Regions from separate parts of the Roseateles sp. GW835-FHT13E02 genome, predicted to be linked through region 3. Evidence: predicted binding sites of a transcription regulator. Region 3 holds the regulator's gene; each other region holds the start of a gene.

Region 1 (3,156 bases), on a different contig from region 3:
AGCCAAGGCCTCGGACTTGATTGCGGTTCTGTCGGAGGTGCTCAAGGATCTTCCCGCGGAGGTTGCGCCGCGGGTGCAACTGAGTCGCTTCTACCTTCGCAGTGGCGACACGACCAAGGCCTTGGCTTTGGCGCAAGACACCATCACGCAATTGCCCAACCGCCCCGAGGGCTTGGAGTTGCTGGCGGATGCATATGCAAGCCGAGGTGATTTCATTCAAGCCGAGAACCAGCTGAGCAAGCTGATCTTGATGCAGCCCAAGTCGGTCAAGCCATTGTTGTCGCTTGCCAAGATGCATGTGGCCAACAACAAGTTCGATGCTGCAATTTCGGTGCTTCGTAAGGCCATGCTATTGCAGCCGGACAACCGGGATGTGCAGTCGGCACTGGTCTCGGTATTGGCAGGTTCAGGCAAGGCAGATGATGCCTACAAGTTGTGCCAGCAGATCCAAAAGAGCTATCCGAAATTGCCGCTGGGCTGGGCGTTGGCCGGTGACGTGGCTGCGTTCAAGAAGGACTGGGGTGCAGCTGTTGATTGGTATCGGAAGGCACTTCAGGTGGATGGGCGTCACACGGATGTGGCGATCAAGCTTCACAAGTCCCTGCTCATGGCCAAGGACGTTTCTGCTGCCGATTCATTTGCTCAGCAGCGCTCTCAAGCCCTGCCGAACGATGCCATCTTCACCTTCTACCTCGGAGACGTTGCGCTGAGTCGAAAGGACTTCGCTCAAGCAGAGCGTTGGTACGGAGCGGTGCTCAAGATGCAGCCGGAGAATGTTGGGGCGCTCAACAACATGGCGTGGTTGTACAACAAGTCGAAACGCCCGCAGGCGAAAGAGCTGGCGGAGCGTGCTCAGCGCTTGCAGCCGCGCAGCGCGGGTGTGCTGGATACCTTGTCTGAGATCCATTCGGATCTGGGGGACTTCGCCAAAGCGGTCGAACTGCAGCGCAAAGCCGTTGATTTGGATGGATCGGTTGCCAATTACCGACTCAATCTGGTCAAGCGACTGCTGGCGGCGGGGCAGAAGGATCAGGCCAAGTCCGAGTACGAGAAGTTGGGGCGCGAGCGGCCAGAGTACGCCAGGTCAGATGAATACCGGCAACTCGCCAAGAGCTTGTGATCCTTCAGGCGCTGCCTCCTTGGTGTGTGCCTGATTGGGGTGCTTGCAGTTTTTTTGGGGGGGGGGCAGGTTTGAGGGTGTCGGAAATTTTTACGGATGCCCTGGTTGTTGTGAGTTCTGTCCTCGGTCAAGTTTGTAAGTTGTTGATTGTTAAATGAAATTCATTGTTGGCACGCCAAGTGCTTGCGATAGGGCAGGGAATGTCCCAAACCTCTTTTGGAGAAACACTCATGAACGCAGCAAAGAAAGTCCTCGCCGGCTTTGGTTTGATGGCAGCAGTGGCTTCCGCCAGCGCCGCTACCTTCCAGACCCCCGATGGTCTCCTGAATAACTTCGGTGGCTTCGACTGGTCGTCGTCTTCGTCCGTGCTCATCAAGAGCTACGACATTACCGCGCAGAACATTGGCTCTGGCTGCGCTGTCGGCGCTTTCGGCCCCAACTTCACCGGCGGTTGCACTGGCACGTCTGATGTGATCGACGTGTTCTACAACTCCTTCGCTGTGGCTGTTCTGCAGGCTGGTGGTGGTAACTTCGTGCTGCCCAATCTGGTGCAAGGCACCGGTGGTGCTGGCTACGAGATCACCGTGCGCGCAAACTTCCAAGAGAAGGTGACGTGCTTGAACTACAACTGCTCGCTGGTGTCGATCACTCCGATCACCGGTACCTGGGGCATCTACCTGGACAACACCCCCGACGCAGCCCTGGTTAGCCAGTCTGGTTTTGGTGACGGCGATCAAATCTTGGGCGGTTCTTTCACCGGTGGTCAAACCGTGGCCGGCCCACAGGGCTTTACCAATCCGAGCAGCGGCCTGACCAGCGCTTCGGTGAATGGCACGACCAGCTACACCAACAATGCCTACATCTTGCCCAACCTGAACGGCACCACGGTTCAGTCGACCCTGGGCTTCCTGGGCGGCACCAACGGTACTTGGACTCAGCCGACTTCTTGGCAAGGTAGCGGCTTCGGCGTGGGCGGCAACGGTCTGCCGGTCGGCGACAACACCGCTTTCATCGGCCAAGCTGATGCCAGCCAGTCCTTCTTCTTCAGCGTGCCTGAGCCGACTTCGTTGGCTCTGACTGGTTTCGCTCTGCTGGGCCTGGGCCTGTCGGCTCGCCGTCGCAAGCAAGCTTGAGCTTGTTTCAAAGCTGGCTTGGTCATTGATCAGGCTGGCTGGCAGCAAGATGAAAGGGGCGCTCTAGCGCCCCTTTTTTTGTTTTGAGTTCTCTTTTTTGTCGGAAGCGATAGCCACCCTTCCTTCATCCGTGCTGCGTCGGCGTAATGGTTGGCTTCGTGGTGATCAGCTCCTCAAGGGGGTGTCGCAGGGATCGCGAGGTGGCAGCGGGGCCCGAGCCCAGCCTTCCCATGAACACGGCGCGATTTGAGGCGTCCGTGCCCAGCAGGGCTTCAAGCCGGGCTTTCACCTCCTGGGCCAAGTCAATCACCTTCGTTTCCCTGGAGAACTTGCGGCTCTCGCGTGCGTAGCGTGCAAACACAAGCGGAGTGATTTCCGGCTGCATTTGTAAATTCAAGTGCGTGGATGTGAGCCAAAACCTCTGCATCGCACGGCCGGCGTCCACGAAGTCTTCGAGTGTCCGAGCTTGTTGTTTTGCCACCAGCACGTAGTGCGCGCCGCAGCGCAGGCTTGGGAAAAGGTCCAGCTGAAATCTTGGTGCCCATGTCCCAGCCAGAAATCGGTTGAAAAAGCGCACCCGCTCCCAGCTTCCCATGACGAACTCCATCAGGCGGGTCGTCATTGGATCTGTGCCGAGCGCTTGTTCAGGAACTTTGCTCGTGCTGAACTGCTTGCGCCAGTCGATGATGTCGCGATGCACCTCGTAGGCCTCAGGGGAAGTCAGGCGGATCTTTGCGGAATGGAACATCAGCCAGGCGGTGTTCCAGCGGGCTTGGGGCCCTTCTAGCCACAAGATTTCGAAGCCGTCGCCGCAAGCCGATTCAAGTGTTTGCTTCTGGCTCGCGGTCAGTGGGGTGGTGCTCAAGGGTCGCCGTTGAACGCTTCGGCTTTGAATGCAGTCAA
Region 2 (3,156 bases), on a different contig from region 3:
AGGCCGTGTTTGCCGGCACCGAGGGCCGCCCCTCGGGTGATGTCAATGCCGATGTGCAGAAGATCGTCAAGTCCATGGAGCTGCCGCCCGGCGTCAGCTTCAATGTCGATGGCGCCGGCAAGCAGCAGAAGGAAGCATTCAACGGCTTGCTGGCGGCCATGGGCCTGGCGGTGATCTTCATCTACATCGTGCTGGCCAGCCAGTTCGGAAGCTTTGTGCAGCCGATCGCCATCATGGCCTCGCTGCCCCTGTCGCTGATTGGCGTGATGCTGGCCCTGCTGTTCACCGGCACCACGCTCAATGTGTTCTCCATGATCGGCCTGGTCATGCTGATGGGCCTGGTGACCAAGAACGCGATCCTGCTGATCGACTTTGCCAACCACGCCCGCAAGGGCGGGGCGAGCATTCCCGAGGCGCTGCTGGAGGCCGGCCTGGTGCGCATGCGCCCCATCATCATGACCACGGCGGCCATGGTCTTTGGCATGCTGCCCATGGCGATTGCCTTCAACCAGGGCGGTGAGGTGCAAGCCCCCATGGGCCGGGCCATCATCGGCGGCGTCATCACCTCGACCCTGCTGACCCTGGTGGTGGTGCCGGTGCTGTATTCCTACCTGGTGCGGGAGCGCAAACCCAAGCCGGCCGCTCAGCAGGAGGCGATGCTGGCCGAGCTGCCAGCGCTTGGCGCCGGCGCCAGCGCCAGCGCTTGATGCCGCAGGCAGCCCCAGGTCTTTGACTCACGGCGGCGCCCTTCGGGGCGCCGTTTCTTTTTCTTGAGGGGCGTGTTCTCCTGTACGACAGGATCGCTCGCGTGAGTTCGGAACGATTTGCCCGTGCGCGCGGCGGGGCCGGCCGCAGCAAGGGGCTCAGGCTTGGCTATGCTGCGCAGCCATGTTCCCTCGTTTTGGTTTCTGGCGGCAGGCCTGCCGCCACACGGCGCGCCCTTGCCGATGGCTGCTCTGCCTGCTCATGGTAGCAATCGGCCCGACGCTGCCAGCGCAAGCCCAACAACGCCTGCTCAGCGAAGAGTTCGCTCCCATCAACTTCAGCGAGAACGGCGAGGCCAAGGGCTTGGCGGTCGAGGTGGTGCAGGAGATCCAGCGGCGCCTGAAGAAGGAATTGCCGATCGAGTTCCAACCCTGGGCGCGTGCCTACCGCGAGGTGCAACTGGGTGGCGAAACCGCCTTGTTCAGCATGGCACGCACGCCAGGGCGAGAGCGCCTCTTCAAGTGGGTGGGGCCGGTGGTCACCTTCTACAGCTCGATCTATGCGCCGGCCCGCGGTGGCCTGCGACTGCGCAGCATGGACGATGCCAAGCGGGCCAAGTCGGTGCTGGTGGTGCGTGACTGGTACACCTCGGAGGAGCTGAGCCAGCTGGGCTTTCGCAACCTGGTCAGCGTTGCCGATCCGCAGGCAGCCATCCGCATGCTCCTGGCCCAGCGGGCGGATTATTTCGCCACCGAACGTCTGTCCATGCCCAAGATCATGGCGCAGGCCGGCGTGCCCGAGGATGCGCTGGAGATCGTGTACAGCTATGCCAGCGCCGAAGGGTATATCGCCTTCTCGCGTGACACCCCTGACCGTGTCGTTCAAGCCTGGCAGCGGGCACTCGATGCCATGAAGCGCGATGGCAGCTTTGCGGCCATCTACAAGCGCTGGCTGCCTCAGGACAGCCCGCCAATCAAGCGCTAAGCCCGGTCTAGCAGTCTGTACCCGTGCCGCAGGTCATGGGTTTTTTGTATGCAGTTGTTACCACGTTGTCGGGTTTTCTGACAACGTTACGTTCTGTTTCGTGCAAATTGCCGCGCCACAAGGACTTGGTGCGCTGGCATGAACCCTGCTTCACAAAGCAAGTTCGCCAATGGGCGAACTTTTGTTTTGGACACTTGTAGGGATACGAATTGAAGATCAAGACTCTGTTTTCCGCCGCACTGCTGGTCTCGGGACTGGTGGCAGCGAGCTCTTCGGCTCTGGCGGGCGCTGTGCATCACACCGACCTGTTCTCGGCCAACACCTTGCCGCGCAATGACGATGGCTCCACCGGCCTGGTCAACATCGGCTTCAACGTCAATTTCTTCGGCAGCCAGTTCACCCAGCTGTTCGTCAACAACAACGGCAACGTGACGTTTGATCGAGCCTTGGACACTTACACGCCCTTCGGCCTGCAGGGCACCAACCGCCAGATCCTGGCGGCCTTCTTTGCCGACGTGGACACCCGCAATACCCGCAGCGGCGTGACCCAGTACGGCACCGGCCTGCTGAACGGCCACAAGGTCTTCGGCGTGAACTGGCTGGACGTGGGCTACTTTGACACCCAGGCCAACAAGCTGAACACCTTCCAGCTCGTCATCACCGACCGCTCGGACATCAATGCCGGCGACTTCGACTTCGAGTTCAACTACGACAAGGTGCAGTGGGAAACCGGTGATGCCACCAGCAGCGGCGGCAGCAACGGCCAAGGCGGCAATTCGGTGCGCGTGGGCTGGTCTAACGGCAACAGCAACTCCTTCGAGCTGCCTGGCTCGGCCATCAACGGCGCGTTGCTGGACGGCGGCGCTCAGTCTCTGGTTGCCGGCTCCCTGAATTCCAACGTCGCCGGCCGCTACAGCTTCAGCGTGCGCAATGGCTCGGTGCAGCCGCCCTCGACCGTGCCGGAGCCGAGCTCCCTGCTGCTGGTCGGCCTGGCCCTGGCTGGCCTGGGTGCGGTTTCGCGCCGCCGTCGCGCTTGATGATCCTGCGAGCCCTGCTGGATCCATGAAAAAAGGCGACCCGAGGGTCGCCTTTTTCGTGCCAGCGCGCGCGATCGGCGTCAGCACTCGACGATGTTCACCGCCAGGCCGCCGCGTGCGGTTTCCTTGTACTTGGTCATCATGTCGGCGCCGGTGTCGCGCATGGTCTTGATGACCTTGTCCAGGCTCACGAAGTGCGTGCCGTCGCCGCGCAAGGCCATGCGCGCGGCATTGATGGCCTTGACCGAGGCGATGGCGTTGCGTTCGATGCAGGGGATTTGCACCAGGCCGCCCACCGGGTCGCAGGTCAGGCCCAGGTGGTGTTCCATGCCGATCTCGGCGGCGTTCTCGACCTGCTCGGGCGTGCCGCCCATGACCTGGCACAGGGCCGCGGCAGCCATGGAGCAGGCCACGCCCACCTCGCCCTGGC
Region 3 (3,156 bases):
CGGGTGGATGCGGTCCCAGTACATATAGCTCTCGGGGTTGCTGCAGGTGCTGCCGTCGGGCTGGCCGACATAGCCGGTGAAGCAGGCCGCCGTCACATTGCTGAAGCCGTAGAGCGCCGCGTTGTCGACCAGGGCTTGCTGCGTGCCCAGGGTGTCGAAGTAACGGATGTCGATGCCGGGCAGGGCGCGCAGCTGGCCGATAGCCTGATTCAGGCCGAGGTTGAAGCCCAGGGAGAGCTGGTGCAACTGGCCCGAGAGGCCGGAGGACAGGCCGGCCGGCGTCTGGCCCAGATCGGGCAGGCCCGGCATCAGGAAGTTGCGTGCGCCCAGGCCGTAGAGGGTCTGCACGGCATTGCTGAGGTTCTGGATGGCCGCTTGCGCCGTGGCCTGCGAGAAACCCAGGTACTGGAAATCATTGGCCCCGCCCCACAGCAGGTACAGCGCCTGGCTGTCGGCGGCCGTGCCGGCCAGGCCGGACTGGAAGGCGCCCACTTGCGAGAGCATGCCCGTGTTCTGCAAGGCGGCCGGGGCACCTGCGGCCACCGCCGCGCCGTTGAGCCAGCCGGTTTGGGCACCGCCCCAGGCGTAATCCTGCAGGCTCACGCCCAGGCCTTGCGCGAGGTGCTCGACGGCCACCTGGCCGTTGGAAAAACGACCCTGGAAATAGTTGCCCGGCTGGGGCACTGCGCCGCCGGTGGCGCGGTAGAAATTGCCGTTGTCCGAGAGGCTGTCGCCGAAGGCGATCACGCGGCTGTAGCTGGTGGCGGCGCTGCTGCCCGTGGCCTGAGCCTGAGCTTGGGAGGGGGCGGCCCAGGCCAGGTTGGCGGCGAGTATCAGCAGGGCGGGCAGGCGGGCGCCGGCCGGGGAGCGGAGGGTGGTGTTCACGGCAGACCTTTCAAGTAACGATCCAAGTCAGCGGCATGATGGCATGTCTCGAAATGGGAATCACCTGAAATCGGTGTGCGTGTTCACGTTTGGGGGTGAACAGGTGAACGGGTGAACAGGTGAACAGGTGAATGGTGAATCGTGGGGTGTGGTTCACCAGTTCACTGATTCACCCGTTCACTCAAGCTTCAACCTTCAAACCACCCGCCGCATCGTCGTCGTCCCGATGTGCATGCCTTCGCGGTATTTGGCGACGGTGCGGCGCGCGACCTGGATGCCTTGTTCTTCCAGCATGCTGGCCAGGGCGCTGTCGGACAGGGGTTTGGCCGGGTTCTCGGCGGCGATGAACTGCTTGATCAGCTCGCGCACGGCGGTGCTGGAGGCTTCACCGCCAGCCTCGGTGGACAGGCCCGAGCCGAAGAAATACTTGAGCTCGAAGGTACCAAAGGGCGTGGCCATGTACTTGGCCGTGGTCACGCGCGAGATGGTTGATTCGTGCAGGCCCAGCTCGTCGGCGATCTCGCGCAGCACCAGGGGTTTCATGGCCACGGCGCCGTGGCTGAAGAAACCTTTTTGCCGCTCGACGATGGCGGTGGAGACGCGCAGGATGGTGTCGAAGCGCTGCTGGATGTTCTTGATGAACCAGCGCGCCTCCTGCAGCTGGCCGCCCAGGGCGCTGTTGCTGATGCCGCCGCGCGTCTGGCGCAGGGCGTTGGCGTAGAGCTCGTTGATGCGCAGCTTGGGCGCGACCTCGGGGTTGATGATGACGCGCAGCTCGCGGCCGACCTTGCGCACGATCACGTCCGGGATCACGGCCGGCGCCTGGCCGCGGGCAAAACGCCGGCCGGGCTTGGGCTCCAGGGCCACGATCAGGGCTTGCGCTTCACGCAGCAAGGCATCGTCGGCGCCGGTCAGCAGCATCAGGCGGCGGCTGTCGCGCTTGGCCAGCAGGTCCAAGTGCTTTTTGCAGATCATGATGGCGATCACCTGCGGCGCGCTGCGCGGCAGCTGGCGCAGCTGCAGCTCCAGGCATTCCGTCAGTTCGCGGGCACCGACGCCGGGCGGGTCCATGTGGTGCAGCCATTTGAGGGCGATGCGCAGGTGGTCGAGCAGCTCCTCGCGCTCGGCGGCGCTGTCCTCGTCGCCGTCCGGCACCAGGGCCTCGGCGATGGCTTCCAGGCTGTCCTCGAGATAGCCGTCCTCGTTGAGCGAATCGATCAGCAGGCGCAGCGCCAGCTGGTCGGTATCGCTGAGGTGCATGCCGGCCATCTGCTGGACCAGATGCTCTTGCAGGCTGATCTCGGCCGATTCCTGGTCGCTGCGTTCGCCGTCTTCATCGTTGCTGCCCGAGCCGCTGCCGTTGTTGCTGGGCAGTTCGCGGATGCCGTCGAAATCGTCGCCCTCGGTGCCGTTCTCCCAGTCCTCGCGTTCGGTGCTGCCGAAGTCTTCGGCCTGCAGCTCGGGCGTGGCCTCGGCCTCGGCGCCGCCGCCCAGCTCACGGTCGGCGCCGCTGTCCTCGGCGGCACTGGCCGGGCGCAGCTCGGGCAGCTCGGGCGTGGCGACGGAGAAGTCTTCTTCGGTTTCGAGCAGCGGGTTCTGCGCCAGCATCTGCTCGACTTCCTGATTCAGCTCCAGCGTGGACAGTTGCAGCAGGCGGATCGATTGCTGCAGCTGCGGCGTCAAGGCCAGATGCTGGCTCAGTCGAACCTGGAGTGACTGCTTCATGGCGCGGGCTCAGGGGCAGTCGTGAGATGCAGGAATCCCAGCATCAGCCCCGCGCGGGGCTGCCGTGGCAGCGGGCGTGTAGGCATCCATGGCCGGCTCTACATGCGGAAATGTTCGCCGAGATAGACCTTGCGCACATCGGCGTTGGCCACGATCTCGTCCGGCGTGCCCTCGGCCAGCACCGAGCCCTCGCTGATGATGTAGGCCCGGTCGCAGATGCCCAGGGTCTCGCGCACATTGTGGTCGGTGATCAGCACGCCGATCTGGCGCGCCTTCAGGAAGCCGATGATGCGCTGGATCTCCAGCACCGCGATCGGGTCCACGCCGGCGAAGGGTTCGTCCAGCAGGATGAAGCGCGGCTGAGTGGCCAGGGCGCGGGCGATCTCGACGCGGCGGCGTTCGCCGCCCGAGAGCGCCGGCGCCGGGCTGTCGCGCAGCTTCTCGATGCTGAGGTCGTGCAGCAGCGCTTCCAGCAGCTCCTTGATGCGCGGCTCCTTGAGCGCGCGGCCCTGCTCGTCGCGCTGCAGCTCCAGCACGGCGCGGATG
Region 4 (3,156 bases), on a different contig from region 3:
GCGATGTGAAGGCCATCCGCGAGGGTTCGACCAAGCGCGTGCTGGGCATGCTGGAATCGCTGGCCGACAGCGAGGACGCAGCCGATCGCGCCAAGTACGCTGACTTCTGGAAGGACTTCGGCCAGGTGCTCAAGGAAGGCATCGGCGAAGACCATCAAAACCAGGAGCGCCTGGCCAAGCTGCTGCGCTTCGCCTCCACTCATGCCGACGAAGGCGTGTCCCTGGCCGACTACCTGAAGCGCGCCAAGGAAGACCAGGAGGCGATTTACTACATCACCGCCGACAGCTTGAGCGCCGCCAAGAACAGCCCGCAGCTGGAGATCTTCCGCAAGAAGGGCATCGAGGTGCTGCTGCTGACCGACCGCGTGGACGAGTGGATGCTGTCCCACCTGTTCGAGTTCGAAGGCAAGCCGCTGCAATCGGTGGCCAAGGGCGCCATCGACCTGGGCAAGCTGCAGGACGAAGAGGAAAAGAAGAAGGCCGAGGAAGCGGCTGAAACCTTCAAGCCCCTGCTGGACCGCCTGAAGGAAGCGCTGAAGGCCCGCGCCAAGGATGTGCGCGTCTCCACCCGTCTGGTCGATTCGCCCGCCTGCATCGTGGTGGAAGAGGGCGATATGAGCGGCCATCTGGCCCGCCTGCTCAAGCAGGCCGGTCAAGCCGCGCCCACCTCGCTACCGACCCTGGAGATCAATGCCGAGCACGCACTGATCAAGAAGCTGGACGGCGCCGCCCAGTTCGACGATCTGGCCCAGGTGATCTTCGACCAGGCTGTCCTGGCCGAGGGCGGCCATCTGGAAGACCCGGCCGCCTACGTGCGCCGTGTCAACGCCATGCTCTTGGGCTGATGTTTCCTCAACGTCCTGCTCGATGAAAAAAGCCCGCCATCTGGCGGGCTTTTTCATGCGGAGCGCGCGCTCAGACTGAGCGGCGACGGCCGGCGCAAACGCCCAGCAAGGCCAGGGCCACCAGCGACAGCGTCGCGGGCTCTGGCACGTGGTTGGATGCGGGGGCAGCGCCAGTCAAGGAGATCGAATCGACCCCAAAGTCATTGCCGTAGCCCCAGTCGAGCCAGCCGCCGCCTTGGTAGTAGCCCGAAAGTTGGTATTCGTTCTTCAGTGTGATTTGAGCTGTTGTGGCAGCGCCAGAATTCCAGCTCAAGCTGATCAGGTTCCAGCCGCCTGTGGCAGCCTTGACGATGCCACCGACATTGCTGCCGTTGATCTGCGCTTGGATGGGCACGTTGTAGGGTGCATAGCCTGCGTAGTCGTCCTGCACGTAGAACTGGAGCGTGTAATCGCTGTTGGCGGCAATGTCGAAGACGGAGCTGATGAAGAAGCGATGGTCGGGTTCCGGGCCTGTGCGGGTGCCCAGGTTGAAGTAGGCGCCACTCTGCCCGCTGGAGCCGACAACGCAATTGCCTTGGCCTTGGCAGTCCGACCAGTAGGCATCGCCGCGAGTCCAGCCGTTGAAACCGTTGTCAAAGCCTTCGCTATAGACAACGCCGGCTTGTGCGCCACCGGTGAAGAGGCCACCAACGAAGGCCAGAGTCATGGCGCTGAAGAGTTTTTTGGATTGCATAAGTTGCTCATTCAAAGAGGTTTGAACCAGAACCCGACAGCTCAGCGCCACGTCCCGCGCAGCGCCTGAGCGCTGGCTTGACATGGCCTCCGTTCCATGGGGAGAAGGCAACATTCAGTTACAAGTTCCGTGCCAGCTTGATACAGCTCAATGAATCAAGGAGTTAGGGCCCGGAGCTTGTTGGGCTGCGGGATTCTGTAAAGCTGACCGACAGATCCTGGATGCCAGGGGGCTCGAAAGACGCGCACCTTCCTAGCGGAAACCCTCATCGAACTGAACCCCGCCTTCATCGAGGAAGTCATCCACGGGGCGTTCGTCCTTGGGCGTCATGGCCTCCAGCTGCTCGCCCAGTTTGGCGACCTGGTCATGCCAGTAGTTGGACGTACCGAACCAGGGGAAGGCGAGCGGAAAGGCCGGGTCGTTCCAGCGTTTGGCCAGCCAGGCGCTGTGGTGAATCATGCGCAGGGTGCGCAGCGGTTCGATCAGGCGCAGTTCGCGGCGGTCGAACTCGGCCACCGTCTCGTAACCGTCCAGCACCCAGGACAGCTGCTGGCGCGCCGCCACTTCGTCGCCAGAGAGCAGCATCCACAAGTCCTGCACCGCCGGGCCGGTGACGGCGTCGTCCAGGTCCACAAAATGCGGCCCATGGTCGGGCGTCCAGAGGATGTTGCCTGGGTGGCAGTCGCCGTGCAGGCGCAGCACCTTCAGCTCCGGGATGCTGTCGAAGATGTGCTGGATGCGGCTCAGGCAGGCCTGCACCACCGCATCCCAGGCGGGGAAGACTTCGATGGGCACGCAGTCCAGGGCGACCAGCAGATCGCGGGCCATGCGGCCGGGCTCAGCGCCGGCCCAGCGCAGGCGGTGCTCGAAAGGGCGCTGCCGGCCGACCGTGTGCAGCCGGGCCAGCAGGCGGCCGATCCAGCGCAGCACCTCGGGGTCTTCCAGCTCGGGCGCCCGCCCACCTTGGCGCGGGGTGACGGCGAAGCGCTGGTCGCCGAAATGGGCCAGCGTCGCCGGCGTGCCGGCCAGGTGCAGCTGGCCCTTGATGTCCTGCAGCGCCCAGGGTGCGGCCACGGGCACCTCGGCCTCGGCCAGCTCGCGCGCGAACTGGTGCTCTTCGAGGATCTGCGCATCGCTCCAGCGCCCGGGCCGGTAGAACTTGGCCACCGCAATGCGCCCGTCTTCCAGGTGCAGCTGCAGCACCCGGTTCTCGTAGGAGTTCAGCTGCAGCATGCGGCCGTCGCCGTAGAGGCCGGCGGCGTCCAGCGCGTCAAGCATGAATTCGGGGGTCAGGGAGCCGAAGCTGCGGTCCAGGTCTGGGTTCATGGGTGGGGAAAAGAAAAAAGCGGCGCCGGACCTCGTTCGGTCCGGCGCCGCAGTATCGCCTGGGCGCTGCTGGCGCTGTGGGGGCTGTGGGGGCTGTGGGGGCTGAGGCTTTGGCCGAAGGGCCTGCGCCTTCAGCGGGGCAGCCTGCCGCCGTAGCGCGGCGAGTCGACCACCAGGCCGACGATGTCGTTGGGCGCCTCGTCCGGGTATTGCGCGTCGGCGTTCAGCGGCTCACCGAAAGGCACCGAGTTC

Evidence for each region. The regulator sigma-54, encoded in region 3, starts transcription at its own class of promoters, with help from an activator protein. The targets are predictions, from matches to a motif close to TGGCANGNAANCTGCTTT.
Region 1: a site for sigma-54 is predicted at 1,289-1,306, ahead of pepA (flocculation-associated PEP-CTERM protein PepA). Genes of this name have one in related genera too.
Region 2: a site for sigma-54 is predicted at 1,824-1,841, ahead of AC1Q6P_RS12380 (nidogen-like domain-containing protein). Genes of this name have one in related genera too.
Region 4: a site for sigma-54 is predicted at 1,696-1,713, ahead of AC1Q6P_RS09830 (PEP-CTERM sorting domain-containing protein). Genes of this name have one in related genera too.

The regions. Positions count from the first base shown of each region.
Region 1 covers NZ_JBXAGJ010000025.1:72,277-75,432, forward strand. Annotated here, with positions in the region: gene prsT (XrtA/PEP-CTERM system TPR-repeat protein PrsT) at 1-1,120, shown strand, start outside; gene pepA (flocculation-associated PEP-CTERM protein PepA) at 1,351-2,253, shown strand; gene AC1Q6P_RS20840 (nitroreductase family protein) at 2,378-3,156, opposite strand, start outside.
Region 2 covers NZ_JBXAGJ010000011.1:55,615-58,770, reverse strand. Annotated here, with positions in the region: gene AC1Q6P_RS12390 (efflux RND transporter permease subunit) at 1-707, shown strand, start outside; gene AC1Q6P_RS12385 (substrate-binding periplasmic protein) at 967-1,689, shown strand; gene AC1Q6P_RS12380 (nidogen-like domain-containing protein) at 1,899-2,726, shown strand; gene AC1Q6P_RS12375 (L-serine ammonia-lyase) at 2,807-3,156, opposite strand, start outside.
Region 3 covers NZ_JBXAGJ010000020.1:42,235-45,390, reverse strand. Annotated here, with positions in the region: gene AC1Q6P_RS18380 (SGNH/GDSL hydrolase family protein) at 1-885, opposite strand, end outside; gene AC1Q6P_RS18375 (RNA polymerase factor sigma-54) at 1,081-2,610, opposite strand; gene lptB (LPS export ABC transporter ATP-binding protein) at 2,709-3,156, opposite strand, start outside.
Region 4 covers NZ_JBXAGJ010000008.1:93,457-96,612, forward strand. Annotated here, with positions in the region: gene htpG (molecular chaperone HtpG) at 1-845, shown strand, start outside; gene AC1Q6P_RS09830 (PEP-CTERM sorting domain-containing protein) at 916-1,692, opposite strand; gene AC1Q6P_RS09835 (serine/threonine protein kinase) at 1,831-2,904, opposite strand; gene AC1Q6P_RS09840 (DUF2726 domain-containing protein) at 3,036-3,156, opposite strand, start outside.